Regions from separate parts of the Massilia sp. 2TAF26 genome, predicted to be linked through region 1. Evidence: predicted binding sites of a transcription regulator. Region 1 holds the regulator's gene; each other region holds the start of a gene.
The links. The regulator FNR, encoded in region 1, switches genes on or off when oxygen is low (the NO sensors DNR and NnrR bind a similar motif). The targets are predictions, from matches to a motif close to TTGATNNNNATCAA.
Positions count from the first base shown of each region.

Region 2: AB4Z32_RS09285 (universal stress protein) is a predicted target of FNR. The motif match lies at 1,907-1,920, and genes of this name have one in related genera.
Region 3: AB4Z32_RS09360 (universal stress protein) is a predicted target of FNR. The motif match lies at 2,888-2,901, and genes of this name have one in related genera.
Region 4: AB4Z32_RS09300 (lipid-binding SYLF domain-containing protein) is a predicted target of FNR. The motif match lies at 1,578-1,591, and genes of this name have one in related genera.

Region 1 is NZ_JBFRFV010000002.1:104,687-112,361, reverse strand. It holds gene AB4Z32_RS02610 (cytochrome ubiquinol oxidase subunit I) at 1-805, opposite strand, end outside; gene fnr (fumarate/nitrate reduction transcriptional regulator Fnr) at 1,004-1,774, shown strand; gene AB4Z32_RS02600 (GNAT family N-acetyltransferase) at 1,984-2,445, shown strand; gene AB4Z32_RS02595 (EthD family reductase) at 2,470-2,790, shown strand; gene AB4Z32_RS02590 (hypothetical protein) at 2,805-3,026, opposite strand; gene AB4Z32_RS02585 (hypothetical protein) at 3,357-3,554, shown strand; gene AB4Z32_RS02580 (GNAT family N-acetyltransferase) at 3,670-4,188, opposite strand; gene AB4Z32_RS02575 (DUF695 domain-containing protein) at 4,280-4,720, opposite strand; gene AB4Z32_RS02570 (DUF885 domain-containing protein) at 4,786-6,624, opposite strand; gene AB4Z32_RS02565 (heavy metal sensor histidine kinase) at 6,660-7,675, opposite strand, start outside.
Region 2 is NZ_JBFRFV010000007.1:24,437-32,111, reverse strand. It holds gene AB4Z32_RS09290 (EAL domain-containing protein) at 1-1,836, opposite strand, end outside; gene AB4Z32_RS09285 (universal stress protein) at 2,008-2,841, shown strand; gene mgtA (magnesium-translocating P-type ATPase) at 2,844-5,429, shown strand; gene AB4Z32_RS09275 (nicotinate phosphoribosyltransferase) at 5,433-6,767, opposite strand; gene AB4Z32_RS09270 (family 1 glycosylhydrolase) at 6,794-7,675, opposite strand, start outside.
Region 3 is NZ_JBFRFV010000007.1:46,661-54,335, forward strand. It holds gene AB4Z32_RS09350 (NAD(P)H-dependent oxidoreductase) at 1-156, shown strand, start outside; gene AB4Z32_RS09355 (PHA/PHB synthase family protein) at 168-1,952, opposite strand; gene AB4Z32_RS09360 (universal stress protein) at 1,955-2,797, opposite strand; gene AB4Z32_RS09365 (sensor histidine kinase) at 3,007-4,500, shown strand; gene AB4Z32_RS09370 (response regulator) at 4,497-4,907, shown strand; gene AB4Z32_RS09375 (response regulator) at 4,909-6,393, shown strand; gene AB4Z32_RS09380 (response regulator) at 6,383-7,027, shown strand; gene AB4Z32_RS09385 (helix-turn-helix domain-containing protein) at 7,150-7,675, shown strand, end outside.
Region 4 is NZ_JBFRFV010000007.1:32,533-40,207, forward strand. It holds gene AB4Z32_RS09295 (universal stress protein) at 1-728, opposite strand, end outside; gene AB4Z32_RS09300 (lipid-binding SYLF domain-containing protein) at 757-1,476, opposite strand; gene AB4Z32_RS09305 (HlyD family secretion protein) at 1,688-2,785, shown strand; gene rbbA (ribosome-associated ATPase/putative transporter RbbA) at 2,782-5,499, shown strand; gene AB4Z32_RS09315 (ABC transporter permease) at 5,501-6,625, shown strand; gene phbB (acetoacetyl-CoA reductase) at 6,642-7,364, shown strand; gene AB4Z32_RS09325 (zinc-dependent alcohol dehydrogenase family protein) at 7,391-7,675, shown strand, end outside.

The sequences.
Region 1 (7,675 bases):
GCAGGGGCTTGTCGCCCTCGTTTTCCCAATGCCCCTCGAGGGCGGCGATCTTGGCCGGCTGGTGCTTGAGAGTGTTCAGGCCGTGCATGTCGCCGACCACGGCCTGGATCGGCGCCACGATCAGCACCATCCACATCGCCATCGACAGCATGGTGCGCACCGCCTCGCTCCCCCGTCCCTTGAGCAGATGCCAGGCCGCCGAGCTGCCGACGAACAGCGCGGTCGACAGGAAGGCCGCGATCGACATGTGCACCAGCCGGTAGGGGAAGGAGGGATTGAAGACGATCTTGAACCAGTCGACCGGCACCATGCGGCCGTTGACGATGTCGTAGCCCTGCGGCGTCTGCATCCAGCTGTTCGAGCCGAGGATCCAGGTGGCGGAAATCAAGGTGCCGAGCGCGACCATGCAGGTGGCGAGGAAGTGCAGCCCGGGCCCGACCCGGGTCCAGCCGAACAGCATCACGCCGAGGAAGCCGGCCTCCAGGAAGAAGGCGGTGAGCACCTCGTAGGCCAGCAGCGGCCCGGTGATGGCGCCGGCATATTCGGAAAAATAGCTCCAGTTGGTACCGAACTGGTAGGCCATCACGATGCCGGAGACCACGCCCATGCCGAAGTTGACGGCGAAGATCTTCAGCCAGAAGTGATAGAGATCGACGAAGACCTGGCGCCTGGTCTTCAGCCAGCACAGCTCGAGCACGGCCAGGTAGCTGGCCAGGCCGATGGTGATGGCCGGAAACAGGATGTGGAACGACATCGTGAACGCGAACTGCAGGCGCGCCAGGTCCAATGCCGCCAATCCGAACATGAGTCCCCTCCGCTATTGTCGTGTGTAGAATCTAGCACGTGCTGAGCCGCGCACGATTGGCGCAGTAGCGATGCCTGGCCGCGTTCAAAATGCCACGGAGTATGATCAGGCGTCGAGGCAGCCCCGGCTTTGCGAACGCAAGCTCGGCATGGGGCCGTATAATCCGGGGTATTGACATCCATTCGCATCCTTTATCCGATGATCCAGGCCATCTCTTTCCAGAGCGACGACAAGCCGCTGAACGTTCCCGCGCTCAAGGCCAGCTGCTCGGCCTGCAGCATGCACCAGCTGTGCCTGCCGATGGGCCTGGAAGACGCGGACATCGACCGCCTCGACAAGATCATCGGCCGCCGCCGCCGTCTCGAGCGCGACGAAGCCCTGTACAAGATGGGCGAGCCCTTCCGCAACCTCTACGCGGTGCGCTTCGGCCACTTCAAGACCTACCAGGTGAATGCGGCCGGCGAGGCGCAGATCACCGGTTTCCAGATGGCCGGCGAACTGCTGGGCATGGATGCGATCAGCGCCGACCGCCACCACTGCGACGCCGTCGCGCTGGAAGACAGCGAAGTCTGCGAGATCCCCTTCACCAACCTGGAAGACCTGTTTGGCCAGGTGCCTGCCCTGCTGCGCCACTTCCACCGCATCATGAGCCAGGAAATCACGCGCGAGCAGAACGTCATGCTCCTGCTCGGCAATATGCGCGCCGAGCAGCGCTTCGCCGTCTTCCTGGTGAACCTGTCGGCCCGCTACGCCGCGCGCGGCTATGCGGCCAACAGCTTCCAGCTGCGCATGTCGCGCGAGGACATCGGCAACTACCTGGGGCTGACCATCGAGAGCATCAGCCGCCTGCTGTCGCGCTTCAAGAAGCTTGGCCTGCTGCAGGTCGACAAGCGCGAAGTGACCCTGCTCGAACCGGCGCGGCTGAAGGCGATGGCGGCCGGGACCGAGCAGTGCAGTCCGATGGCGTGATCAACTAGCCTGTTGGATTGCTTCCGGCTTTTGATCGGCCGGTGCGGCTTCCGGCGCGACGACGTTGCCGTCGACGACTTGCACGACCATTTGTTCGCCTTGCGGGCCCAGGGCCAGGCAGTTGTATTTCAGGCACTCCCCTCGACAATAAGATCCAGTGGGTACATGCTGGTCGTCTGACGTAGGCCAAGCACAAAACGGAGGTCGACATGACGACAAGTAACTTAGTTGAAGAACTCTCGGGCGCGCCATCCCGCCATGGGCTTCTTGAGGACATTGGCAGCTTGCGCGAAGGCCGAACCCGGCTCGATCTGGATGGGTTTCGATTCGATCCGATACGCAAGCTTCCACTCTATGTCTTCAATCTCGTCGACGACGACGGAGCTCTTGTCGGCCAGTATCACTTTGCACCGGGCGCGCCGGAAGCGGTGGGAGAGATCGGCAACGCCGGGGGATACGTGGATGAAGCGTACCGGAACAGAGGTCACAGCAAAGACGCCATCAAGGCCTTGGGCGAGCTGGCGTCGCGACACGGAATGGACTCGTTCATCATCACCTGCCCGAAGGACAACGAGGCTGCGCGTAAAGCCCTGGACCAGGTCGGCGTAGAAATGGCGAATCGTGGCGACAAACTCTGTTTTTACGAAATTCCGGCATCGAAATCGAACTGAAGCAATTACGACGAGGAGACAGAGATGATCAAGGTGAGCGTGATGTATCCCAACGGCCCGGACGCCCGTTTCGACGACGACTACTACCGGGAGCGGCACATGCCCATGGTGAAGGAACTGATGGGCGATGCTTTAATGTACTACACGATCGACAGGGGAATGGCCGGCGGTGCGCCGGCGTCGAACGCGCCCTACATCGCCATGGGTCACCTGTTCTGCGACTCGGTCGATGCCTTCCAGGCCGGCTTCGGCCCGCATACGAAGGAAATCATGGGCGACATTCCGAATTACACCAACCAGACGCCGGTCGTCCAGATCAGTCAGGTGGTGGTCGGCCAAGCCTGAGCCGGGCGGCCGCCTCATCCTTCCCAGCGCGAGCCGGGAAGGATGCCGCACATGTTCCCGCGCTGGAATCCGGGACCCTTGAAGGCGAGGAAATCGTCATTGAAGCTAGCGAAGGTGGTGTCCGGGCGCCGCTTCAGCACCCGGTGGCCGAAATCCTGTCCGCGCGGGTGGGCGGCGACCACGGCGGCGCGCTGTTCCGCCGTGAACTGGTCGAAGTTGCGGCCCGCCATGTCCATGGCGGCGCCGGCCTGCGAAGGCAGGACTACCTGAGCAACGTGGATGCGGACCGTGTGGCCGCCGCCTGGCGGAACTGGTGCGGCGCCTTGGGTGATATTCGATCGCTCACCACGACGGTTGGCAAACCGGTGCCGAAATGACCCACCCGAGGGGAAACCATATTCGTGCAGATCGGCGCCAGGATCTACCAGCGTCGTCGATGCAGTACACGTAATCCCGGGCGGTGCCGAGCCAGGCTGCATAAGCCGGATTCGCTTCACTGCCGGGCGCGCCACCTCAAGCGCGAATGGATATACTCAGCATATCCGCCCACTATTGGGAATCGCGTGATGAACCGACGCCGCGACTACAAGACCGCCCTATTGATCGACGCAGCGATCTACTCGAGCTCTGCTGAAGTACGCGCGCACGCCGCCGGCGAACTTTCAGAGCGGCCCCTCCCGCCTGATTTCGAGATGCGCATCTTTTTGGAGCCGAATAGGCGTCGCCACAACCCACCTTCGCAGCAGCCGGAATTTCCGGAGTAATCGCGTCCAGGTGGACTGTCCGGGACCGCATGCAAATACGATTGCCATGATGCGACTGCCCACGTCCGCTCATGGGACCCGAAGGGACATCGGCATATCGCCGATCGCAGCCGCTTCAGGTATTCTCACGCACGTAACTATTGATTTCCTTGCCGTTCAGTTCAGTTTTCATTTCGTACGTCATTCCCAGGCGCTCGGCGACACGACGCGATGATTCATTGCCAGAAGCGATCAGTGCCCGAACCTTCGGCTCACCCCGGACCTCGAACGCATACTTCAGGACTGCCGCCGCCGCTTCGTTCGCAATTCCCTTTCCCCAGAATGCCCGATAGGTATTCCATCCCATCTCCATCACGGTTGATTCGTGGCGGAAGAAAGCGCCCACGCTGCCAACCAGCTGACCTGTCTGCCGGTCCTCTATCGACCACCAGCCAGCCCGGTTCAGGAGCCAGAATCCAGCATGTGAGTTGAAGATGCGCCAGGCGGTCTGACGGTCTGCCGAGCCTAAATGCGCTGAGCTTTCAGCATTCGACAAATGATCCGCAAATAATTCGAAGTCTTCAACACGATATTCCCGAAGCGTAAGCCGATCGGTGTGAAGGCGAGGCACGGAAATCGTAAGGGCGTCATTCATGAGAAGTGCATCCTTAAATGTTTACATGGTGTTCAGCCACCGCGTACGGCATCCTTGCTCAGCGACAGGCACGAGGTTTTGTTCGGCATTCCTAAGCAAACTGAAACTCCCCGGCATACCCATGAAAGAACTTCCACGTCGGGTCTTCATGCACCTTGCCGGCGAACTCTTCGTCGGGAAAACGATCCTTGACTCCCTGAACAAAAGCTTTCGCATCGAATGAAGGCGCAAGATAGATATAGTAAGTCCGCTTGCCTGCAAAGGTTTCGATAACGGCAATCAGCCCTCGCGTTTCATCGTCGAAGGGCGTCGTCACGCAGCTGCCCAGCGTTATGAGCGAGTCGTTGTAATCCCCTTCCGGAAGACCGTTTTCCCTCACATGCTTCAGCTTGTGCGTCAGTACCAGCAATCGCGGAAACGTCGGCCGAAGTCGCGCGAACTCCGCGACCTTGACGTCCGGCCGGCGCATATAGAGCGGAAAGCCCTCGTACATGGTATTGCCGTTGAGCCAGCTTCGCTTCGATGTCGTCATGGCTTGTTTGCCTTCATCTTTCCGATAACAGCGTGGAGTCGAACCACACATCCTCGTATCCGTCTTCAGGCAGCCTTCTGCTGCGCCACCCAGCGCTGCACGATCTCCCCCAGCACATCCAGCGGTACCGAACCATTCTTCAGCACCACGTCATGGAAGGCCGGCAGCGAGAACTTGTCGCCCAGCTCGCGCCTGGCCTGGTCGCGCAGTTCGAGGATGCGCAGCATGCCGATCATGTAGGCGCAGGCCTGGCCCGGGCGGGCGATGTAGCGCTCCACTTCCTGGGCGCCGATGCCATAGTCGATCGCCTGCTGGCGGGTCCAGCCCTTGGTGTGCAGGCCGGTATCGACCACCAGGCGGCGGGCGCGGAACAGTTCGGAGCCGAGGGCGCCGAGCAGGCCCGGGACGTCCCCCTCGTACCAGCCCTGCTCCACCGCCAGGCGCTCGGCGTACAGGCCCCAGCCTTCGCTGTGGGCGCTGCCGCCGCCGAAGATGCGCTGGGCGCGGAATTTCGGCAGGCCGGTCTGTTCCTGCTGGATCGCCAGCTGGAAGTGGTGGCCCGGCACCGCTTCGTGGTAGGACAGGCTGCGCATGCGGATCATGTCGAAAGTAGGGCCGCGCATCGGCACCCAGAAAATGCCGGGACGGCTGCCGTCCGGCGCCGGCAGCGAGTAGTGGGCCGAGGCCGAAGGCTCGGTCAGCGGCGGCTCGCGGCGCACTTCCACCGGGGCGCGCGGCTTCAGCTTGAACAGGGCGTTGCTGCGCTGTTCGGCGTCCGCCACCATCGCCGCGTACTTCTGCAGGATCTCGGGACGCGGATCCCCTTCTCCCTTCGGCTGGAAGCTGGCATCCAGCTGCTTCATGCGCTGCTCGATCGTGCCGTCGGTATAGCCGAGCGAACGCAGGTGGCGGTCCATCTCGGCTTCGATGCGGGCGACTTCGCGCAGGCCGATCTCGTGGATCTGTTCCGCCGTCAGGTTGGTGCTCGTGTAGGTTTTCAGGGCTTGCTGGTAGGCCGCGAGCCCGCCCGGCAGGCGCGAGATGCCGGCGGTGTCGTTGGTCCGTGGATGGATCTCGGCCAAAAAGGCCTGGATGCGCTGGTAGGCCGGGCGGATCTTCGCGTCGACGATGCGCGCGGCATCCGCGACCGCCTTGCTGCGCGCCGCTCCCGGCACGTCCGGCAGCTTCGCCAGTCGCTGGTCGAGGGTGGTCACCAGCACGTTCTGGCCGGCTTCCGGCTTGAGGAAGAGGTCGACCTGGTACTGGCCGCGTTCGAGGATGAAGCGCGGCGGCAGCATGCCTTTCGCGGCGGCCTCCCTGGCGCGCACCAGGGCTTCGTCGAGGCGCGGTCCCACCTGCTCCAGGCGCGCCATATAGCTGGCGAGGTCGGATGCGCGGCGCATCGGATGCGTGTTGGTCATGAAGTTGACCAGACCGACCTGGGCGCCGAACTGGCTGAACACGAAGTTGTAGTCTTCGTAGGGTTCGCTGTCGACGGTGTTGGCCAGGCTCCAGCGCATTACCGCGGCCGAGGTGCGCTGTTCTTCGCTCAGCGGGCCGGCCAGGAATTTGTCCAGGCGCGCCACGCCGCTCCTGGCCAGTGCGATCCGCTTCTGGCGCTGGGCGCGGGTCAGCGGGGTCAGCTGACGGTCGAGGGCGTCCTGTTCGGCGCCCGTGAAATACTGGGTCGAGGTCGCCTCTTGCGGATTGGCGCGCACCCAGTCTTCGGCAAAGCGGTCGGCCCAGGCGTCGAAGGCCTTGTTCGGCTTGACGGCGGGCGCCGTGGCGGCGGCCTTGGCCGTCTTGCCGGCGGCAATGGCCGGAGGCATGACGGCGGCCAGGGCCAGCGGGAGGAACAGCGAAGCGATGGTCGTGCGCAGGATGCGCTGTCGGGTCTGGGTCATGTCTCTCTTCCGTGTTTTTGTTGACTAACGGAAATTTAACATGAAGCCTCCACGCTTGGAAACGTCAATACGAAGCGGGTGCCCTCGGGGCCGCTCTCCGCCCGCACGCTGCCGCCATGCAGTTGCATGATGGAACGAACGATGGCGAGGCCGAGGCCGCCCGATTCGCCGGGGCCGTGCCGCGCCGGATCGCAGCGGTAGAAGCGCTCGAACAGATGCGGCAGGTGTTCGGACGCGATCGGCGCGCCGAGGTTGTGGACCGACAGTTCAATGCCGCCTGCCGTGACGCCGGCGGCGAGCGTGATCGCGGTGCCGGCCTCGCCATAGCGGAGGGCATTGGCCAGCAGGTTGGCCAGGGCGCGGCGCAGCAGCTCGCGGTCGGCCGGGAGGCTGCCCTGCATGCGGTTCAGCAGCGCCATGCCGCGTTCCTCGGCCATGCCTTCGAAGTAGTCGCACAGCTGGGCGGCCAGTTCGTGCAGGTCGACGGCTTCGCGCGCGATCGCGGACGAGGCTTCGGTGCGGGCCAGGAACAGCATGCTGTCGATCATGCGCGCCAGGCGCTCGTACTCCTCCTGGTTCGACACCAGCACGTCCTGGTAATCCGCGGCCGAGCGGGCCCGGCTCAGGGCTTGCTGGGTCTGCCCCATCAGGTTGTTCAGGGGCGTGCGCATCTCGTGGGCCAGGTCTTCGGAAAAGCGCGCCAGCTGGGCGAAGCCGGCTTCCAGGCGCTCCAGCATCTGATTCAGCGCCGCGCGCAGCGCCTGCAGCTCGCTCAATTCGCTGGCGTCGACCAGGCGCAGCGACAGGTGCTGGACGTCGATCGCGGCGGCGCGTGCGGCCAGCTCGCGCACCGGCCGCAAGCCGCGCGTGGCGACCGCCAGTCCGAGCAGGTAGGCCAGGCCGGAACCGGCGGCCAGCGCCAGCCACAGCTTGAGGCGGTAGGCGCCCAGCATCTGCTCGCGCTCGGCCAGCAGCTTGCCGGCGATGAGGGTCAGGCTGCCGTCCGGGCCCGGCACCCGCATCCAGGCCAGGCGCACCGGCTGCCTGCCCT
Region 2 (7,675 bases), on a different contig from region 1:
ACCGAAGTCGTCGAGGGAGAAATGAATACCCTGCATGCGCAGGCGCTGCATGCTTTCGGTCATCGTCATCATGTCTTCTGCAAACACGCTTTCGGTCAGCTCCAGGCAAAGCCTTCCGGCTGGCGCGCCGGTGTCGGCGAGAATGGCGGCGACGCTGTCGGGAAAGCCGGGATCCCGTAACTGGTGCACGCTGACATTCACACCGAGCTTGAGCTTGCGCAGCGACCTGTCGCGGCGCCAGCGCCCGAGTACGCGGCAGCTTTGCTCGAGCACATGGTGTCCCAAGGGCAGGATCAGGCCCGACGACTCGGCCAGGCCGATGAATTCGTCGGGTCCGAGCAGCTCGCCGTCCGGCCGGCGCCATCGTACCAGGACCTCGCCCCCTATCAGCCGGCCGCGGCGACTGAATTGCGGCTGGCAGTACAGCACGAACTGGCGCAACCCACCGTCGCCGTGTATCGCCTTCTCGAGCGCGGCCTGCAGGTCGGCGGCCGCCTGCATGCGGGTATCGAAGAAGCGCAGGCCATGGCGGCCATGGGCCTTTGCCTCTTTCATCGCCAGCGCAGCCTGCTTCAGAACCGTGTCGATATCGGTCGCAGCGGCGTCGAACACCGTCACGCCGATGCTCGCCGTACTCCGGACGTCGCTGCCGGCCCAGACATAGGGCTTTTCCAATACTTCGAGGAACTTCCTGGCCGCCTGGCTCGCTTCGGCAACGGCCTGCCTGGCGGTTCGCCCCAGCCCCTCCATCACGATCACGAATTCGTCCGCGCCGGCACGCGCGACTTGCGCGCTCGGCGGCAGGATGTCACGCAGCCGGTCCGCCACCTGCCGCAACAGGCTGTCGCCGGCTTCGATTCCCAGACTGTCGTTAATCAGCCGGAAGTTGTCCAGATCGAGGGAAAATATGGCGCCCACCTGGCCCGAACGGCTCGAACGTGCAAGGATCTTCCGCATTTCTCCGATCAGGTAGCTACGGTTGGGCAGGCTGGTCAGCTGGTCGAAGTTGCTCAGCTCATGGATACGGCGCTCGGCTTCCTTGCGTTCGGTCAGGTCGGTATTGGTGCCTGCGATACGGAGAGGCCTGCCCACCGGATCGCGCAGGACGAAGCCTCGCGACAGCACCGGCACATAATGGCCGTCCCGGTGGCGCAAGCGAAACTCGACGCCGTAGACTTCGCGCCGGTCGGCAAACAGCGTGCCGACAAATGCCCGCAGCCTGGCTTCGTCCTCAGGGTGCACGAGCCGCAGCCAGAGTTCCGGATCGGCCGGTAATGCCCCGGGCGCGTAGCCCAGCATCTCCCACCAGCGATCGGAGTAATAGATGTCGCCCGCCGCAAGGTCCCAGTCCCAGGATGCGTCGGTCGAGCCCCGCAGTACCAGCCGGAGCCGCTCTTCCGACTTTTCCAGCTGCTGCTTGGCACGCTTCAGCGGCGTGCAATCGGTGAAGCAGACGACGACTTGCTGCAGGTTTTGCTTCTCGTCGAATTCCGGATAGGCATTACAGATCAGCCAGCGTACGGGTTCGGGCAGGTTGGCGGGCACCCCGACGATCAGGTTCCGGACCTTGGCGCGGGTCCGCAAGACCACGTTCACCGGATACGCCGACTGTGGCATGGCCTGCTTGTCCACGCCCACGAAGCTCCAGGTCGATGCGTCCGCCGGGCTGCCGACGAGTTCCGTTTCCCCGCGTTCGAGGAATTCGCGCGCCAGGCGGTTGACCGAGAGAATACGGCCGTCGGAAGCGTGCACGACCACGCCGGCGGGCAAATGATCGAGCAGGCGATCGAGCCTGCGCTGGATGTCCGCGGCAGCACTGGAATTCTTGGGGAACATGATATATGCGACGGCTGTTTGACGCTCCCCGCCATATTAGCAAGGGACTATCTCAAGCACATTAGAGAATTTGACTTGAGTCAAACATCGGCCATGACGGATGCGGATACTGCGAGCAAAAGGCCCCCCTGTCCATCCGCCCCCGCTGCTACCGCCATGGAGCGTACCGCCATGCTCAAGACCATCCTCGTTCATGTCGACGAATCGGTGCATGCGCCGGCACGCATACGCTATGCCGCCGCCCTCGCCCACGCCATCGGCGCCCACCTGGTCGGTGCGGCAATGTTCGGCGTGTCGCGCAGTGTTTTCCCGCACGGATATGACTCCAGGCCAGGCACGCTCAGCGCCAGCTATTTCAAGCCACTGGCAGATAATGCCGCACGGGCGCTGGCGGCGTTCGAACAGATCGCCGGCGAGATGGGAGTCCGCCACGAAAAGCGTTTCGTGTGCGACCAGGCCGACGACGGCCTTGCACGCATGGCGCGCTTTGCCGACCTGGTCATCGTCAGCCAGGACGATCCGTCGGAATCGATGCCGGACATGGCGGAACGGCTGCCGGAATACCTCATCCTGAGTTGCGCGCGGCCCGTGATCGTGGTGCCGCGCAGCGACCCGCTTCCCTGGCACAGCCAGAAAGTGCTGGTGGCCTGGGACGGCGGCAAGGAGGCGTCGTTCGCGCTGAGCGCGTCCCTGCCATTGCTACGCCATTCGACCGGTGTGGTCCTGGTGTCGCTTGCCGGCCGCGATCCGGCCGAAGACGAGTTCCGGGCGGAGCAATCGGACCTGAAGCATTTCCTGGCGCGGCACCATGTGACGCCGCACATGCTGGTTCGCGACGCCTGGAACGATACCGGGCACGACCTGCTGGCACTGGCCAGGGAAGCCGGCTGCGGCATGCTCGTCATGGGTTGCTATGGCCACGGCAGGTTCCGGGAACTGTGCATGGGCGGCGCCAGCCGGACCGTCCTGGCCGATGCCGCTATCCCGGTACTGTTCGCACATTGAGAATGCCGCCGCCGAGGGCGTCACTCGCCAGTGAGGAACTGGCTGCCGTCGCCAAGCTGGATGCCGGCGCCGCCCTGCGCTTTCTACACACCGGCGCTGACGGACTATCCGCCACCGAAGCCCGCGCCCGGCTGGCCCGCCATGGACCGAACAGCGTTATGGACAAGCGGCGGCGCCATCCGGCCCGGGCCCTCCTTGGCCAGTTCTTCCGGCCGCTGTCCCTGCTGCTCCTGGGTCTTGCCGGGCTTGACCTCGCTACCGGCCAGGGAATCAGCGCCGCGGTCATCGCCGTCATTGTCCTGCTGTCCTCGCTGCTCGGGTTCGTCCAGGAGTACCGCTCCGACCGTGCGGTGGAACGCCTGCGCGCCCTGGTACGGACCACCGTCCTCGTCCTCAGGCCGGGCGCCCCGGCGGCCGAACATCCGCTCGAAGAGCTGGTGCCGGGCGACGTCGTGCAACTGGCGGCCGGCGATCCGGTACCCGCTGAAGTGCGCTTCATCGAGACGGTCGACCTGTTCGTCGACCAGTCCTCGCTGACCGGCGAATCGCTGCCGGTGGAGAAATGCGACGGCCCCGTCCCAGTCGACGGAACCGGCGCCAGTTTCGCCAACATCGGCTTCATGGGAACCCATGTCACCAGCGGCAGCGCGCGCGCACTCGTCATCGCCACGGGGACTGCCACCAGTTTCGGCCAGGTCGCGGCGGCGCTGGCCAGCGCACGAGAACGCACCAGCTTCGACCGCGGGATCGACCGGGTGGTCGCGCTGCTGCTGCGGATCATGCTGGTCATGGCCCCTCTCGTTCTTGTCCTGAACTGGGCGAGCAAGGGGAACTGGCAGGAGGCCCTGCTGTTCGCGACCGCGGTCGCCGTCGGACTGGCGCCCGAAATGCTGCCGATGATCGTCACCGTCAACCTGGCGCGCGGAGCGCTGCAGCTGGCGAAGCGCGAAGTGATCGTCAAGCGCCTCGGCGCCGTCCAGTCCCTTGGCGCGATCGATGTGCTTTGCACCGACAAGACCGGCACGCTCACCCAGGACCGCGTGGTGCTCGAAAGGCATGTGGACATTGACGGCAAGGAATCGGCCATCGTGGTCGACTACGCCTATCTGAACAGTTTTTACCAGACCGGGCTGAAAAACTTGCTGGACAAGGCAGTCCTGCAATATGCCGATGTCCATGCCCGCCTGAACGCCGATCGGGACTGGCGCAAGATCGGCGAAGTTCCCTTCGATTTCAGGCGGCGGCGCATGTCCGTGGTGCTGGTCCGGCCGGACGGCCGGCGCATCCTGATCTGCAAGGGGGCCGTGGAAGAAATCATGAACGTCTGTACCAGTGCCGAGCGCGGCGGCGAAAGGATGCCCTTCGGCGCCGGCCATGCGGACCAGCTGGGCACCGTGGTACAGGGGCTGAATGCGGACGGACTGCGGGTCATCGCGATCGCCTACCGGGTGCTGGGCGCGGGCGACGAACGACTGACCGACCCGGTACTGGAGCGCGACCTGGTCCTGCTTGGCTATATTGCATTCTTCGATCCCCCGAAGGACTCCGCGGCCGAGGCGATCCAGGCGCTGGCGCGCAGCGGCGTCGCAATCAAGGTATTGAGTGGAGACAATCTTGCGGTCTGCAGCCACGTGTGCGGGATGGTCGGCATCGGCCACGATATTGTCATGGACGGTGCGCAGATCGATCGCCTGGACGACGCCGAACTGGGACGGCGGGCAATGCTGGCCAGTGTGTTCGCCAAACTCAGTCCGGAGCAGAAAACCCGCGTGATCCACAGCCTGCAGTGGGCCGGCAGGGTCGTCGGCTTTCTTGGCGATGGCGTCAACGACGGCCCCGCCCTGAAGGCGGCGGACGTCGGCATCTCGGTGGATACCGGCGCCGACATCGCCAAGGAATCCGCCGATCTGATCCTGATGCAGAAAAGCCTGGTCGCGGTGGCCGAGGGCGTCACCGTCGGGCGCGCGGTGTTCGGCAACATCGTCAAATATGTCCGCATGAGCGCCAGTTCGAACTTCGGGAACATGTTCAGCGTCCTTGGCGCCAGTGTACTGCTTCCCTTCCTGCCGATGGCCCCGGTCCAGGTCCTGCTGAACAACCTGCTGTACGACTGCTCGCAGACCGCATTGACGACCGACCGCGTCGACCCCGACTACCTTGCCCGGCCCCGGCGCTGGGAGGTCGACAGCCTGCGCCGCTACGTGCTGTGCTTCGGACCGATCAGCTCTTTGTTCGACTACGCGACCTTCGCCCTGCTCTGGCTCGGCCTGGGCGCGGCGCAGGATCCGGCACGCTTCCAGACCGGCTGGTTCCTGGAGTCGCTGCTGTCGCAGACCCTGATCGTCTACGTGATCCGCACCAGCGGACTGCCGACGTTCGCCAACCGTCCATCGGCGCCATTGATGGTTTCCAGCCTGCTGGTATGCGGCGCCGGACTGTGGCTGCCATGGTCGCCCCTGGCGCACACCCTCGGATTCGCGCCGCCGCCCCCTGCCTACTGGTGGGGCCTCGCAGGGATCCTGGCCGCCTATGCCGTCGTCACGCAAACGGTCAAGGCATGGCTGATCCGGCGTTTCGGCATCGGCTGAGGCTTACCCGAACTGAAAATCCACCACGGTGGTGAGCTGGGCCAGGCCGCGAGAAATCCGTACCGGCGGCGGCGCGGCTTCCGCGAGCGCCGTCAAGCCGGCGGGCAGGCTGGCCAGCTGGCTGCGCAGTTCCTGCCGCATGTGGGCCAGTGTGCAATCCGGACAACAACGCCGCCCCTTCAGCATCACCGGCTGCAACAAGGGGCGCCCGCGCACGTATTCGGTCTCGAGCCCTACCGTGTCTTCCACGACGATACCGGCATCGTCCAGGCGGCGGAACACCTGCTTGCATCCCGGGTAAGTCTCCTTGCCGGGCGAGCGCTTGCGGCGTCCTTGTCCATCGTATTCCGCCAGCTTGTAGGCGCAGTCCAGGAAAGGCGCATCGGCCGAGGTGGCCATGCGGGTTCCGACTCCGAAACTGTCGATCGGCGCCCCCTGTTCCACGAGCGCGGCGATGCGGTATTCGTCGAGGTCCCCGCTGACGGCAATCTTGACGTCGCCGCAGCCGCCCTCGTCGAGCATCCGGCGCGCGAGCCGGGCCTGTTCGGCGAGGTCGCCGCTGTCGATACGAACGGCCGCGACATGGCCGGTTCCGCCATCGTGCAGGCGCCGAACCAGCGCCATCGCGTGCTCGAGTGCGCGCGGGACGTCGTAGGTGTCGACCAGCAAGGTGCTGCCGTCCCTGCAACCGTGAACGAATGCGGCGAACGCCTGCTCCTCCGAACCGTGCGCCTGCACGTAGGCGTGGGCCATCGTGCCGGCGACGGGAATGCCGTAACGCTGCCCGGCCAGAACCGTCGCCGTCGCATCGAAGCCCGCCAGGAAGCTGCAGCGGGCGGCGAGCATGGCCGCCTCGGCACCGTGTGCCCGCCGCATGCCGAAGTCCACCAGTTCCAGTCCCTGGGCCGCCAGCACACAGCGTACGGCCTTGGAGGCGACCAGGATCGAGAACTGGAGCAGGTTGATGACCCTGCTCTCGATCATCTGGGCCTGGGCGATCGGCGCGGTCACGCGCAGCACCGGCTCTCCGGCAAAGAATACCGTCCCCTCGGGCATGGCGTCGACCTTGCCCGTAAACCGCAAGCCGGCCAGGTAACGCAGGAAGCTCTCGGAAAACCTGCCGGTGCCGCGCAGCCAGCCCAGCTCTTCCTGGCTGAAGGAGAGCCCTTCGAGATAGGCGAGCACGTCGTCGAGTCCGGCGAAGACGAGGAAGTTGCGGCCGGCCGGCAGCTTGCGGACGATGAAATCGAACACGGCGATCCCATCCATTCCCTCTGCCCGATACGCCTGCATCATGTACAGCTCGTACAGGTCGGTCAGCAGTGCCGAACCGTTCATGTCGTTCTCCTGCCCCGGGCTCTTGTTCATGACGAACAGTGGTGCCCCGGCGTATGGTCAAACCAGACACCGCCCGACAATACTTCGTTCCAGTCGCGGACGATACGCCCATATTCGACGCCGGCGCGGCGGATGCGGCGCTGCATGTCGAACAAGCCGTTTTCGGTGACGTGGCCGCGCTGCTCGCGCAGGTCGATGTCCCAATCCATCTGGTCGGTCAGGCTGTACCAGGTGAAGCCGATAATCGGATAGCCTTCCTGGCGCAGGCGCAGCACGTTGGCCCACTGGCGCTCCAGCCAGAACACCGCGTTGAGGCACTGGACCTGGTTGGTCTCGGTAAGCATGATCGGCAGCCGGTAACGGTCGTGGTATTGCCTCGTCAGGCCGTAATAGCCCAACACATTCGATCCGCTGGTGCGGCCGTCGGGGAGTACGATCGACTCGCTGCTTTCATAGTAATCCGTTCCCATGATGCAGGAAGGCCAGATCGCACGCCGCATGAAATACTCGAGCTTCGAGGGTGTCATGCCATGCTCGAACAGGTAGTCGACCATGCAGGCGGCAGGCATTCGCGCATAGTTGAGATCGAGCGACAGGAAGCGGTGCGCGTTGAGGCAATCCGCGCGCTCCGCCGCATCGGGATCGTAGGGATGGTAATAGCGCGTCGCTTCGCTCTGGATGAACCACGGCGAGCAATGCCGGCTGATCGCCTCGCTCGCGCGGATATTCGCTTCCACCACGTTCGACAACGCGGTCACGAAGGCCGTGCCGCTGGCAAGCCCTTCGTTCCAGATGCCGTGCAATGCGGAATACTCGGCCGTGACGAGCATCTCGTTCACAGGGGTGTACATCCACACCCAGGGATAACGGCGGGCGAAGGCTTCCGCATACTCGGCGAAGTAGTACGG
Region 3 (7,675 bases), on a different contig from region 1:
GCCCATGGCGTACGTCTCATGAGGCGCAACATCTTGCGCTTCGCGGGAATCTCCCCCGTGCATACCACGCTGGTGGGCGGCGCCGGCGCCCTCACACCGGAACAGGTGGCGCTCTGGTGTTCCAGACTGAGGCGCTTGGGCGAGTCGGCATCCTGACCAAGACGGGTTCAAGGCGCCAGCACATAGCTTCCGGGCGCGGCCCCGAGGCTGAGGACGGGAGGCGGCGCCGACCTCATCGGACCTGCCCGGCGCGCCAGCCAGGACTCCCATGCCGGCCACCAGCTGCCGTCCCGGTATTCGTTCAGCGCCTGCCATCTGTCGGGGTCGACATAGGGCGCATCCTGCGCATGGGCTGCCATCTGGTAGCTGCGCCCCGGAGTGCCGGGCGGCGATACGACACCTGCATTGTGCCCGCCCGTGGTCAGCAGGAAGGTGACCTCGGTGTCGCTCAGTGGAACGATCTTGTAGACCGAGTGCCAGGGCGCCACGTGGTCGGTGAGCGTGCCGACCGCGAAGATGGGGATGTGGATGTCGGTGAGGGATACCGGGCGTCCATCGACGATGTAGCGGGCGCTGGCCAGGCGGTTCTTCAGGAACAGCTGGCGCAGATACTGGGAATGCATGCGGTAGGGCATGCGGGTGGCATCCGCATTCCATGCGGCCAGGTCGCTGTTCTGGTCCGGAAGATCGAGGAAATAGTGGCGCAGGCGCCGCGACCAGATCAGGTCGTTCGACCGCAGAAGCTGGAAAGCGCCGGCCATCTGGCGCGTGTCGAGGTAGCCCTGCTGCCACATCGCGGCTTCCAGAAAGGCCACTTCGCTGTCGTCGATGAACAGCGACAGCTCGCCAGGCTCCGTGAAGTCGACCTGGGCAGCCAGCAGGGTCATGCTTGCCAGCCGTTCGTCACCGTCGCGCGCCATTGCTGCGGCCGCGATCGCCAGCAGGGTCCCGCCGAGGCAGTAGCCGCAGGCATTCACTTTCGGTGCGCCGGTCTGCTGGATGATGGTGTCGAGCGCTTCCATCACGCCGAGGCGCCTGTAGTCTTCCATGGATAGATCGCGATCTTCGGGACCGGGATTTTTCCAGGAAATCATATAGACCGTATGGCCCAGCTCGACCAGGTAGCGAACCAGGGAGTTATGCGGCGACAGGTCGAGGATGTAATACTTCATGATCCAGGCCGGCACGACCAGCAGCGGCAGCGCGTGTACCGACGGCGTGGCCGGGTCGTAGCGCAGCAGCTCGATCAGGCGGTTGCGCATGACGACCTTGCCTGGGGTTAGCGCAAGCTCGCGGCCGGGACGCGGGCCGGCCGGCGGCGTGCCGCCGACAAGGGCGCGTCGGGCGTCTGCGGCGGCACGAACGGCGCCGTGGATCAGGTTCCAGCCGCCACTGGCGGCGGTGGCCTGCTGCACGACCGGATTCGTGGCGACGAAGTTGGACGGCGCGACACAGTCCAGCAGCTGGCGCGCAACGAAGGTCACGACATCCGTATGATGCGGCGACACGCCGCGAACCGAACTGGTGGCGCGGTGCCACCATTGCTGGGTTAACAGAAAGGACTGGCTGATCTGGTTATATGGCCATGCCCGCCAGGCAGGATCCGAGAATCGCTTGTCCTGGGCCAGGGGCTGTACAGGACTGGCCGAATCTCCGACCATGGCACCGGTGCTGTACTGCAGCCAGCGCTGCAGGCCGGAAAACCCCTGCAGGAGCAATTCTGCTTGCTTGTCGGGCGACAGCAGCAGGTGGCTTGCCCAGTCCTGCCAGGCGCCGGCCAGGGCCGCGGGGGAGATCCAGGCGGTCATCCGGCCCAGCCAGGCATTCAGCACCAGGTCGGCGGAAGCATGCTCGACGCTCGCCTCCGGGTAGCGCGGCCTGCCGCCACCCTGCCATGCGCTGGCTTCGCGCCTGGCATTCGCCGCCGGTGCCGCAAGGGACTGGGGCGCCATCGTCAGTGCGCGAGCAGCAAAGGAACGGGAGAGCGCTGCAGCAGCTCGCGGGTAACGCCGCCCAGAATCCATTCGCGGTAGCGGCTGTGTCCGTAGGCACCGGCCACCAGCAGGCCGGCACCGCTCGTACGGGCGATCGATATCAGGGCGTCGCCGGTGGTGGAACGGGTGCGTTCCACGAGAACGTCGACCTGCACGGCCTGGCGGGCCAGGTAGAGCGCCATGTCGGCTCCCGGTTCCTCGCCATGCAGTTCGGACAGCTCGTCGGGGTTGATCAGCACCAGTTTCACGCTGTCGGCTCGCTGCAGCAGCGGCATGGCGCCATCGATGGCCCGGATCGCCTGCATGCTGCCGTCCCAGCCGACCACGGCGGTTCCCGGGATGGGCTGGTCGCGCCAGGTTTCGGGGACCACCAGCACCGGGCGCGCTCCGTGCAGGGTCACGTGCTCGGGCAGGCCGCGGATACGCACGGGGAGAACGGGATCCTGGTCGGTATCCTGGCTGAGCACCGTCAGGTCGGCGTAGCGCGACTGCATCAGGAGTGCGAAGCGCGGATCGTCCTCGACCAGGCGTGTTTCGAGCGAGGTAAGGCCCAGGTGGCGGGCCTGTTCCGCGAACGCTTCGAGACGCTGGCTGGCGGCGTCCCGCAATCCCTGGAAGTCGCTGTTCTGCATCATCGGCGCCCCCATCGATCCGGTCAGGAGAGCAAAATCGACCCATGACATCCCCGTCATGGCGCTGCCAATCAGGTGGGCATCGTGGGCAAGCGCCAATTGGGCCGCAGCGTGCAGGCGGCCTTGCTGGTGGGGGCTGCCGTCGACATGCACTATGATGGTCTTGTACATTTCGGCTTCCTTTCAGTGACGTGTTCAATGGTGGGACGGATACCGTCAACGCCACTGTATTACCGGATGTTGCCGGCGTCAGGCTTTGACTTGACGGAGATCAAAAACGGGCTAACTTTTGTCAGTGGCTTCCAAAATCAGCTCAAAGTCTTTGATACTGAGCAAAATATTCTTTATGATGGCCGAGTTCGTGTATTGACATGGCAGCCATGAATTCCGATCACATCGACACGCGTCTCGACTGGCTTCTGACGGCGGCCCGCGATCCCATGCTGGTGTGCGATGCCGCCGGCGTCATCGTGAGGGCGAACCCGCCGCTTGCGGCGCTGTTCGGATGGCCGCTCGAAGATCTGATCGGGGAGCCGGTCGAAATCCTGGTTCCTGCGGAGCTGCGGAGGCGGCATGCGGTCCTGCGCAGCCATGGGAGTCCGGGGCGGGCCATGGGCAACGGACGTTTCACGGCAGTCGACCAGGCCGGCAATGAGTTCCCGGTCGAGGTCAGCCTCTCGCCACTTCACGACGAGGGCATTGCGCTGACACTGGCGACCATCCACGACGTGCGCGCCAGGTCGAGCGCCGAGCAGGGCCTGCGCGACAGTGAGGCACGCATGCGCGCGGTGTTCGAGACCGCGGCGGACGGCATCATCACGATCGACCAGCGCGGCCTGATCGAGCGCGTCAATCCGGCCGCCGAGCGCATGTTCGGCTATGAGGAAGCCGAGCTCGCCGGACGTAATGTCTCGGTCCTGATGCCTTCGCCGGACCGCGAGCGCCACGACGGCTACCTGCGCCATTACATCCGTACCGGCGAACGGCGGATCATCGGCAGCGGCCGCGAGGTCCATGGCTTGCGCAAGGATGGCGCCGTGTTTCCGATGGAGCTCGCGGTGACCGAAATGCGGATCGGCGACGCACGCATGTTCACCGGACTGGTGCGCGACATCACCGCACGCAAGGACAGCGAAAGGCAGGCGGCCGCACTCCTGCAGGAATTGCGTGCCGCCAACGAGGAACTGGGCAATTTCGCCTATGTCGTATCGCACGACCTGAAGGCCCCCCTGCGCGCGATCGGTGCGCTCGCCGACTGGCTGGCCACCGACTATGCCGACCGCTTCGATGACGAAGGCCGCGAGCACATGCGGCTCCTGATCAGCCGGGTCCACCGGATGGGGGGACTGATCGACGGCATCCTCCAGTATTCGCGCCTGGGACGGGAAGGTGGCACCCTGCGCATGGTCGACCTGAACATGGCGGTGGCCGAGGTCGTGGACCTGTTGGCGCCGCCGCCGTCGATCGTGGTCACGGTGGCTGCCGGCATGCCCACGCTCTGGACCGAACCAACCCGTATCCGCCAGGTCTTCCACAACCTGATCTCGAACGCCATCAAGTACATGGACAAGCCCGCAGGGATGATCGCCGTGAGCTGCGTCGAGGAAGACGATTGCTGGCGCTTCGAGGTGGCGGACAATGGCCCCGGCATCGACCGCCGCCATTTCGAGCGCATCTTCCAGTTGTTCCAGACCCTGGCCCCGCGCGACCGGGTCGAAAGCACCGGCGTGGGACTGGCCCTGGTGAAGAAGATCGTCGAGATGCTTGGAGGGCGGGTCTGGGTCGAGTCGATCCTGGGCGAAGGCAGTACCTTCTACTTCACGATCCCGAAAATGCATCGCAAGGCGTCACTGGAGTCACTGGAAAATCGATGAAATCATCCCTCAGGCCGATACTGCTGATCGAGGACGACCAGGTCGACGTTCTCACCACCCGGCGCGCGCTCAAGGAAATCCATGTCACCAATCCGCTCGTGGTGCGCGAGAACGGCGAAGAAGGACTGGCGTGGCTGCGCAACAGCGCCGAACAACCCTGTCTCGTGCTGCTCGACCTGAACATGCCGGTCATGAACGGCATCGAATTCCTGGAAAACGTCAAGCGCGACACGCGCCTGCGCGGTATCCCGACCGTGGTGCTGACGACTTCGGAAGAACAGGAAGACAAGGCGCGCAGCTTCGACCTCGGCATCGCTGGCTACATGACCAAGTCCGTGGACTATCGCCGCTTCGTCGAGGTCATGCGTTCGATCGACCGGTACTGGACCATGAGCGAGTCTCCCTGAGATGAACACGATTCTTGTCTTGCTCGTCGAGGACGACGTGGTCGACCGCATGGCATGCCGGCGGCGGCTGGCCGGAAATCCCGCGGGACGCTTCCGCCTGGTGGAGGCGGAAGGCGGCGAGCAGGGGCTGGCATTGGCGGCGAGCATGCGGCCGGATTGCATCCTGCTCGACTACCGCCTGCCCGACCTGTCCGGATTCGAGTTCCTGGACCGGCTCAGGGCCGACCCCGAGGAGGCCGTGCGCACCATTCCGGTACTGATGCTCACTGGGGCGGACAGCGCCGCCATCGCCATCGAAGCGATGCGCCGCGGTGCCCGCGACTACCTGGTCAAGGACGCCGAGGGAGCTTATCTCGAACTGGTACCGGCGACGATCGAGCGCCTGCAGCGCGAACGGCGCCTGGTGAAGGAGAAGCGCCAGGCGGAGGCCAGGTTCCGTACCCTCGTCGAGCAGATCCAGGCGATCAGCTACATCGTCGCGAAGGACCGTCCCGACCGCCTGCACTACATTAGTCCGCAAATCCGGCTCCTGGGCTATACGCCGGAAGAATGGCTGGCCGACCCCGGACTGTATGCGGCCAGCATGTTTCCTGATGAGCGGGAAGGCTTGCTTGCCGAAATCCTGCGTTGCCGGCGTACCGGCCTGCCGTTGCGGCTGGAGTATCGCCTGCATACGCGTAGCGGCGAGCCGTTGTGGTTCCGCGACCAGGCCGGCATCGTGTACGACGAAGCGGGACAAGCCCTGTTCATGCAGGGTACTTTGATCGACATTACCGCCAACAAGCTGGTGGAGCAGAGGCTGACCGAAGCCCGCGACGAACTCAGGCGGCTGGCGGCGTACCAGGAAAGGATCAGGGAGGGCGAACGCCAGCGGATCGCGCGCGAGGTCCATGACGAGCTCGGTGGTCTGCTCACCGGCATCAAAGCCTACATTTCGGTCATCGGCGAACGCCGGGCGCAAGCGGGACAGGGAGTGGATCCCCTGTTGGGAGAGGCGTCCGCGCTGGCGCAGGATGCCATCGATACGGTCCGGCGCGTGATCACCGAACTGCGCCCCAGCGTACTGGACCAGCTGGGTATCTGGGCGGCGCTGGAGTGGTACTGTGCAAGGATCGCACAGCGCACCGGCCTCGAGTGCCGTTGCGAGATCGAACCCGCCGCGGCGGCGATCGCCATGGATCCCGACGCCAGCATCATGCTGTTCCGGATCGTGCAGGAAGCGATGACGAACATCCAGCGGCATGCCGACGCAAGAAGAATGCGGCTCGCGGTCAGCTGTGCAAACGGCAGGATGACCGTCACGATCGAGGACGACGGGCATGGCATCGCCGCGGCGGATGGATCGCCGGCCGGCACCTCGTGGGGGATCCTCGGCATGCAGGAGCGCTCGCGCAGCCTTGGCGGGGAGCTGACCGTCGCGCCGCGCCCGGGAGGCGGCACGGTCGTGACGCTACAGGTACCGATGGAAGCCCATCATGTCGCTTGATCCCATTACCGTGCTGCTGGTCGACGACCATGCCATTGCCCGTAACGGCGTGCGCCTGATGCTCGGAACGGCCGGCGACATCGAGGTGACCGGCGAGGCCGCCGACGGCCAGAAAGCGCTCGAACTGGTGCGGCACCAGGCTTTCGACGTGGCCCTGCTCGACATTACCATGCCCGGCATGAACGGCCTGGACCTGCTGCGGCAGCTGCGTAGCCTGCGTCCGGGCATGGCGGTGCTGATGCTGAGCACCTATGCGGAAGAGATCTACGCGGTGCGCGCCCTGAAGCAGGGGGCTGCCGGCTATCTGACCAAGGATGCGCCAACGGCCGTGCTGATCGAAGCCGTACGCCGCGCCGCAACCGGCCATAAATATGTCAGCCCATCCCTGGTGGACAAGCTGGCCGCGCTGGTCAGCGGCGACGATCATGCGGGCGGCCATGACACCTTGTCGAACCGCGAACTCGAAGTCTTCAAGCTGATCGCGCAAGGCGAAGCACTGGTCCAGATCGGCGAGCGTTTGCACCTGAGCCCCAATACGGTTACTACCTACCGCGCCCGCATCCTCGACAAGATGGGCATGACGAGCAACGCCGAACTGACCCGCTACGCGCTCGAGCACGGTTTGATCCAGTAGGTGAAACCCTACGTCCGATGTCGGGCGGCCCTGACCGCACCCTGACGGATTGCGCGCTGCCGGCGGCCCCGATCCAGTCCGATACTGCCTGCATGGTTGTCAGAACATGCAAGGAACAGGCGATGACTGAACAGACATACCGGATCGCTCCCGCCGCCAGGCTGGACGGGAACGACATCGATGCCGGCGGCAAGTGCGGGCGCTGCGCATACCGCAGCTTATGCCTTCCATTCGGCTTGAGCGACCATGACCTGGCGCGGCTGGAAGGCGTGATCGGCTGCCGCCGGCGGCTCGGGCGCGGCGATGTGCTGTTCCGTGTCGCCCAACCCTTTGCGAATCTGTTCGCGGTCCGCTTCGGCCACTTCATGACCTGCCGCAGCGACCACCGCGGCGAGCGCTACATCACCGGATTCCAGATGGCCGGCGACCTGCTCGGCATGGACGCGATCGGTAACGGCGAGCATGCGAGTACCGCGATCGCGCTCGAGGACAGCGAGGTGTGCGAGATTTCCTATGCCCGGCTGCGACAGATTATGGCGGAGATCCCGCAGGTGATGGACCACTTCCACCGGACGATGAGCCAGGAAATCCTGCGCGACCAGTCGGCGATCCGCTTTCTCGGCATCCTGCGCGCGGACGAGCGCATGG
Region 4 (7,675 bases), on a different contig from region 1:
AGCTCGGCCCTGCGGTCCTCGACCAGTACCAGCAAGGCATTGCCGACTTCGCCCTTCGCATGGTGGCGGCGTACGTCGGCGTGGACGCCATGACGGGACAGGAAGCGGGCCAGGTCGACATCGCCTGCCGGCGAACGCGCGCTCGAACTCTCCTCGTCGAAGAGCACCACCTCCACTTCCGCGGCGCCGGCGAGCAGCGGCAGCGCCTGGCGTACCGCGCGTGCGGCCTCGGGACTGCCATTCCAGGCAAGCACCACACGTGTGAAGCCGGGCGTATAAGGGCGGCCGTTCGGCAGAACGAGTACGGGGGCAGGAGAGTTCATGGCGACGTATTCGGGAATGCCGGCACCTGCCCCGTGGCCGGAAGAGGAGGCGGCAGCGTGTCCGACGACGACCAGGTCGGCATACAGGGCCTGGAGTGCAAGGGCCATGGCGGGATCCTCGTCGTCGATGCGGTGCTCGAACGAGGCGACCGACATCCGGCGTGCGACCGTATCGAACTGGCTGGCACATCGCTCGGCGGATTCGCGCATCTCGCCGAACAGGGGCGTGAGATCGCCCAGTTCCACCCCCGGAAGTGCGGCCTCCCGCATGAAGCGCAGGATGCCGGTCTGCGCCATCCCGATCAGGTGCGCGCCATGCAGATTCGCGAGCTGGGCAGCGAAGGCAATACGCTCGGCCGCCTCCTGTGATTCGTCGACATGGACGAGTATGGTCTTGATATCCATCTTGGACTCCCGGGAGATGATGCAGCCGTCAGCGCGCGCTGGACGCCAGGGCATCGACAAGCAGGCTGGACTGCGGATTGCTGGTCTTGCCGCCGATTATCTCGCTCGCGGACAAGGTGCGCCGGTAATAGGCATTGTTGAGATTCTGGCTGTAGCGGACGCCGTTCAGCTCGACGGTGGCGGCATCGCCGAACAGGCCCTTGCTGTCGGCCCAAGCGACGACGTCGCCCGCGCGCGCGGAACCTTCGACCATCCTGTTCCAGTTCATGATCGTCAAGCCGGCGGTGGCGCTCAGGGAGACGCTGGTCTTCTTCAGGAAGGCATCGACGGCCTTCTGGTTGTTCAGCACGAAGGCAAGTGCGCCGCCTTGCACGCCCGCCTGGAGGCCGAGGCTCAGGCTGCCGGTGTTGTAGAAGACAGGCTGCGACCAGCTCCCGCCATCGCGTTTCACCAGCAGCAGACCGGTACCGCCTTCGGCGCCGATGCCGACCGCCGCACGCTTATAGGCGGGCACGATGAAGATACCCTTGGCGGCCCCCAGCAGCGGATGCATGCGGGTATCCAGCTCCAGCTGACGGACGACGTTCACCGCCCGCGTCACGTTACGCTCGGCGGCGGCCAGCGGCCGGTCGGCCGACGCGGTCGTGTCGGCGCTCGCGGGACGCTCGTCCTGTGCGTGCACCAGGCCGGGGCCGGCCAGCAGCACGGCGACAGCAAACTGCAGCGCGCTTTCACTGATGAAATCCATGATGCACTCCTTCCGTCAAATGATTGTGACTGGTCAATGCTAGTCCTTCGAAATGACTGTCTGGTATGACGAAGATCAAAAATCCATTCATCACGAACAATTTGACGTAGGTCATACATGGCCGCCTCGCCCAACTTCTATAGTGCGAAGTATTCAGGAAACGTCGGCCTCGCCAATGGAACTTCGAACTCCCGAGAGCCCGCTGCGAGACATGCCGGGCAACGCTCCCGCAACGACGAACAAGAGGCTCGTCAAGCGCCTCGTCGCGGCTGCGGCCGTGCTTGTGCTGGCCATTGGCGGCGCCCAGGCGTGGAAGCTGTCGCGCCAGCAGGGCCCGGGGCCCGGATTTGTCAGCGGCAACGGCAGGATCGAGGCGGTGGAAGTCGACATCGCCACCAGATTGCCGGGCCGGGTCGTCGACGTCCTGGTCGACGAAGGCGACCCGGTAAAAGCAGGCCAGCTGCTGGCGCGCATGGATGCCGGCTCCCTGCACGCGCAGAAGAGCGAGTCGCTGGCGCGGGAGCAACAGGCCCGCGACGCCGTGGCCGGTGCGCAGGCGCAGCTGGCGATGCGCCGGAGCGACCTGGCGGCAGCGGCTGCGCTGGTGGCGCAGCGCGAGAGCGAACTGGATGCCGCGCGACGGCGACTCGCACGGTCGACCGTTCTGGCCCAGGCCGGCGCCGCATCGCAGCAGGAGCTGGACGACGACCGCGCCCGCGCCGACGCGGTGCGCGCCACGCTGATGGCGGCGCGCGCACAGGTCGATGCGGCGGGCGCGGCCGTGGCGGCTGCCCGGGCCCAGGTGGTGCAGGGCCGCTCCGCGATCGAAGCCGCCGTCGCCACGACCGCGCGGATCGATGCCGACCTGCGCGACGAGGATCTGCTGGCGCCGCGCGCCGGCCGCGTCCAGTATCGCGTGGCCCAGGCCGGCGAAGTGCTGGGCGCGGGAGGCAAGGTGCTGAACCTGATCGACTTGACGGATGTCTACATGACCTTCTTCATTCCAGAGGAGGCCGCCGGCCGTGTCGCGCTCGGTACCGAGGTCCGCCTGGTGCTGGACGCGGCGCCGGACTTCGTGGTCCCGGCCACCGTCAGCTACGTCGCGAGCAGCGCGCAATTCACGCCCAAGTCCGTCGAGACCGCCAGCGAAAGGCAGAAGTTGATGTTCCGGGTAAAAGCCCAGGTCGACCGGCGGCTTCTGGAGCGCCATGCCGACCAGGTCAAGGCCGGCGTGCCCGGCGTCGCCTGGATCCGTCTCGATCCCAAGCGCCCCTGGCCGGCCGCGCTGGCGCTGAGGGGCTCGCCATGAGAGACGCGGCGCCGGCGCCGGCTGCCCGGCTTGCCGGCCTCAGCCTGCGCTATGGCCGCGTGACGGCCCTGGACCGGGTCGATCTCGAACTGCCCGCGGGCGGGATGACAGCCCTGATCGGTCCCGATGGCGTCGGCAAGTCGAGTCTGCTTGCAACGGTTGCCGGGGCGCGCCGCATTGCCGAGGGCAGGGTGGAGGTGCTTGGCGGCGACATGGCCGACGCCCGCTACCGCGCCATCGTCTGTCCAAGGATTGCCTACATGCCCCAGGGCCTCGGCCGCAACCTGTATCCGAGCCTGACGGTGGAGGAAAACCTGCAATTCTTCGCGCGACTGTTCGGCATCGGCGGCAGGGAGCGGCGCGCGCGGATCGACCTGCTGGCAGCAAGCACCGGGCTGTTGCCCTTCCTAGGGCGCCCGGCCGGCCAGCTGTCGGGCGGAATGAAGCAGAAACTGGGTTTGTGCTGTGCGCTCGTGCACGACCCGGACCTGCTGATCCTGGACGAACCCAACACAGGTGTCGATCCGTTGTCGCGCAGCCAGTTCTGGGAGCTGATCGGCGCCATCCGGCAGGCGCGCCCAGGCCTCAGCGTGCTGGTGGCAACCGCCTACATGGAAGAGGCGAGCCGCTGCGACTGGCTGGTAGCGCTGGACGGCGGGCGCGTACTGGCCAGCGGCACACCGGCGGCGCTTCTCGAAAAAGGCGGCGGCGTCAGTCTCGAAGCGGCTTTCGTGGCCTTGCTGCCGGCGGAGCGCCGCGCCGGCTATCGTGCCCAGGGTCCGCAGCCGCGCCAGCCGGTGTCCGGCGGCGCGCTTGTCATCGAAGCCGATCGGCTGTCGCGGCGCTTCGGCGATTTCGACGCCGTGAAGGATGTCAGCTTCCGCATCACGCGCGGCGAGATTTTCGGTTTCATCGGCTCGAACGGCTGCGGCAAGACCACGACGATGAAAATGCTGACAGGACTGTTGTTGCCGACCGCCGGCACGGCGCGGCTGTTCGGCGAGGAGACGGGCACGAACGGCTTGGAGGCGCGCCGGCGGGTCGGCTACATGTCGCAGGGCTTTTCACTGTACCAGGAGCTGACCGTGCGGCAGAACCTGATGCTGCATGCGCGGCTGTTCGACCTCGGCGAAGCGCTGGCGGAGGCGCGCTGCGCTGCGCTCGCCGCCCGTTTCGGCCTCGAAGCCCTGCTCGACATCCTGCCGGCCAAGTTGCCGCTGGGGCTGCGCCAGCGCCTGTCGCTGGCGGTGGCAATGGTGCATGAACCCGAGCTGTTGATCCTGGACGAACCCACCTCCGGCGTCGACCCGATCGCGCGCGACCGGTTCTGGGAGGCGTTGTTTGCATTGTCGCGCAGGGATGGCGTGACGATTTTTATTTCCACCCATTTCATGAACGAGGCCGAGCGCTGCGATCGCGTGGCCCTGATGCATGCCGGTCGGGTACTGGCCACCGGCACGCCGGACGCATTGCGGCGGGAACGCGGCGCCGCCAGCCTGGAGGAGGCGTTTACCGGCTGGCTGCGCGAAGCCGCGCCAAGCGAAGTGCAGGGGCCGCCGAGGCTGCCGGAAGCCGGCCTGGCCGCGCGCGGCGGCTGGCTGCGGCGCGCAAGCGCTTATGCATGGCGCGAAGCGCTCGAACTGCGGCGCGATCCGGTGCGCGCCAGCCTGGCGATGTTCGGTTCGCTGTTGCTCATGGTCGTGATCGGCTACGGCATCAACCTGGACGTGGAAGACCTGCGCTTCGCGGTGCTGGACCGCGACGGGACCAGCCTGAGCCGCGACTATGCGCTGAACCTGGCCGGGTCCCGCTATTTCATCGAACGGCCCGCGCTGGCCGGCTACGAGGACATGGATGCCAGGATGCGCGCCGGCGAACTGGCGCTGGCGATCGAGATTCCGCCGGGCTTTGCACGCGCGGTCGAGCGCGGTCGGCCGGCGCAGATCGGTGCCTGGATCGATGGCGCCATGCCGGTGCGCGCCGAGACCGTGCAGGGCTATCTGCTCGGCATGCACCAGGAATGGCTGCGCAGCCGGGCAGCGGCATCGGGCGCGGAGAGTATGCCGTCCGCTGTCGGCATCGAAACGCGTTTCCGCTACAACCCCGACGTGCGCAGCCTGCCGGCGATGGTGCCCGGCATCATGGCCTTGCTCCTTCTCATGCTGCCGGCGATGCAGGCCGCGCTGGCCGTGGTGCGCGAGAAGGAAATGGGCTCGATCGTCAACCTGTATGTCACGCCGGTGCGGCGCAGCGAATTCCTGCTCGGGAAGCAGGCACCCTATGTGGTGCTGGCGATGGTGAATTTCCTGCTGATGGTCCTGATGGCGGTGACGATCTTCCGGGTGCCCTTGAAAGGCAGCTTCCCGGCCCTGGCTGCGGCAGCGTTCCTGTACTGCATCTGCTCGACCGGCATCGGTCTCCTCGCGTCCAGCTTTACGCGCAGCCAGATCGCAGCACTCTTTTTCACGATGATCGGCACCATGATCCCCGCGATCCAGTATTCTGGACTGATCAATCCAGTGGTCGCGCTGGAAGGCATCGGACGTGCGCTTGGGGAGGCGTATCCGGCATCGCACATGCTGACCATCAGCCGGGGAATATTTGGCAAGGCGCTTGGGATTGCCGGCCTGGCGCCGGATTACCTGGCCCTGGCCATCGCGGTGCCGGTCATCCTTGGCCTTGCGGTGCTGGCCTTGCCGAAGCAGGAGCGCTAGCATGGCCGCCGTCTCGTTCCGCAAGATATGGTGGCTTGGCATCAAGGAATGGTGGAGCCTGGCGCGTGATCCGGTGATGCTGCTGCTGATCCTGTACACCTTTACGGCCGGCGTGTACATCGCCGCCACCGCCCAGCCGGACACCTTGAGCCGCGCCGCCCTCGCGATCGTCGACGAAGACCAGTCCCAATTGTCCGCGCGCCTGCGCGCCGCCTTCGTGCCCCCGCAATTCATGCCCCCCGAGCAGATCACGCTGGAGGAGGCCGATGCGCGGCTCGACCGCGGACGCGCGACCTTCGTGCTGGTGATACCGGCCGGCTTCCAGCGCGACGTGCTTGCCGGCCGGCCGGCGGAACTGCAGCTGAACGTCGACGCCACACGGATGAGCCAGGCTTTTACCGGCAGCAGCTACGTTCAGCAGATCGCCCTCGGCGAAATCGCGGTCTTCCAGCAGCGGGTACGGCTGGAATCCCCGCCTCCCGTCGAGCTGTCGGTGCGTGCCCGCTTCAATCCGGCGCTGGCGCCTTCATGGTTCGGTGGCCTGGCGGAAATGGTCAACAACATCACGATGCTGTCGGTCATCCTGACCGGGGCCGCGCTGATCCGCGAGCGCGAACACGGGACCGTCGAGCACCTGCTGGTGATGCCGGTACGACCGCTCGAAATCATGCTTGCCAAGCTGTGGTCGATGGCGGCGGTGGTGCTGCTGGCCGCGCTGGTCGCCCTGCTGGGTATCGTCAAAGGCCTGCTGCACGTGCAGATCGGCGGCTCGGTGACGCTGTTCCTTGCCGGGGCGGCGCTCCACCTGTTCGCGGTGACTTCGCTGGGCATCCTGTTGGCGACCCTGGCGCGCAGCATGCCGCAGTTCGGCATCCTGGTGGTCCTGGTCCTGCTGCCGCTGCAGATGCTGTCGGGCGCGACCACGCCGCGCGAGAGCATTCCCTATGCGTTGCGCCAGCTGATGCTGCTCGCCCCGACCACCCATTTCGTCGAATTCAGCCAGGCGGTCCTGTTCAGGGGCGCCGGCCTCGACGTCGTATGGCCACGCTTCCTGGCGCTGGCGGCGATCGGCGCCGCTCTGTTCGGGATAGCGCTGGCGAGATTTGGAGCGGCAATCCGTCAATAAGCAGAGGAGAAGGCATATGGAAAGGCTTGCATTGGTCACCGGAGGCACGCGCGGACTCGGCAAGGCGATCGCGCTGGCGTTGCGCGATCGCGGCTGCCGGGTGGTCGCCACCTGCCGCGGCGAAGGGCTGGAGGCGCAGCGGATGGAAGAGGAGTGCGGGATTCCGGTCGAGTACTGGGATGTCGCCGACTTCGAGGCCTGCCGGGCCGGTGTCGCGCGGATCCGCGAACGCCTGGGACCGGTCGAGATCCTGGTCAACAACGCCGGCATCACGGCGGATGCGGCGTTCCACAAGATGAGCGAGGCCCAGTGGTGGGATGTCCTGCGCACCAACCTGGGGTCGATGTACAACGTGACGCGCCAGGTGATCGAGGACATGCGCGAACGGCGCTACGGCCGCATCGTCAACATCAGCTCGATCAACGGGCGCAAGGGGCAGGCCGGGCAGTCGAATTACGCGGCGGCGAAAGCCGGCATCCTGGGCTTCACCCGCTCGCTGGCGCTGGAGAATGCTTCCCGCAACATCACCGTCAACGCGGTGGCGCCCGGATATTGCGATACCGCGATGGTGGCCGCGGTTCGACCGGACGTGCTGCAATCCATCGTGGCCGGCATCCCTGTCGGGCGGCTGGGCGAACCCGGGGACGTGGCGCGCCTGGTGGCCTTCCTGGCGGACGAGGCGGCCGGTTTCGTCACCGGCGCGACCTTCGACGTCAATGGTGGCCAGTACATGGCCTGAGCGGAGTTACCGGCATGGATGCCTCGATGACGGCGATGGTGCTCGACGCTCCCGGCAAGGCGCTCCGGCAGGAACGCCGTCCGGTGCCGATGCCGCATGGCTACGATATCCTGATCCGCGTCGTTGCCTGCGCGGTTTGCCGGACCGACCTGCATGTGGTCGACGGCGAGCTGCCGCCGCACCGCCTTCCGCTGGTTCCCGGTCACGAGATCGCCGGGGTGGTGGCCGCCTGCGGCCCACTGGCCACGCGCTGGCGCCCCGGACAACGGGTAGGCGTACCTTGGCTGGCCGGAGCCTGCGGCGAATGTGCG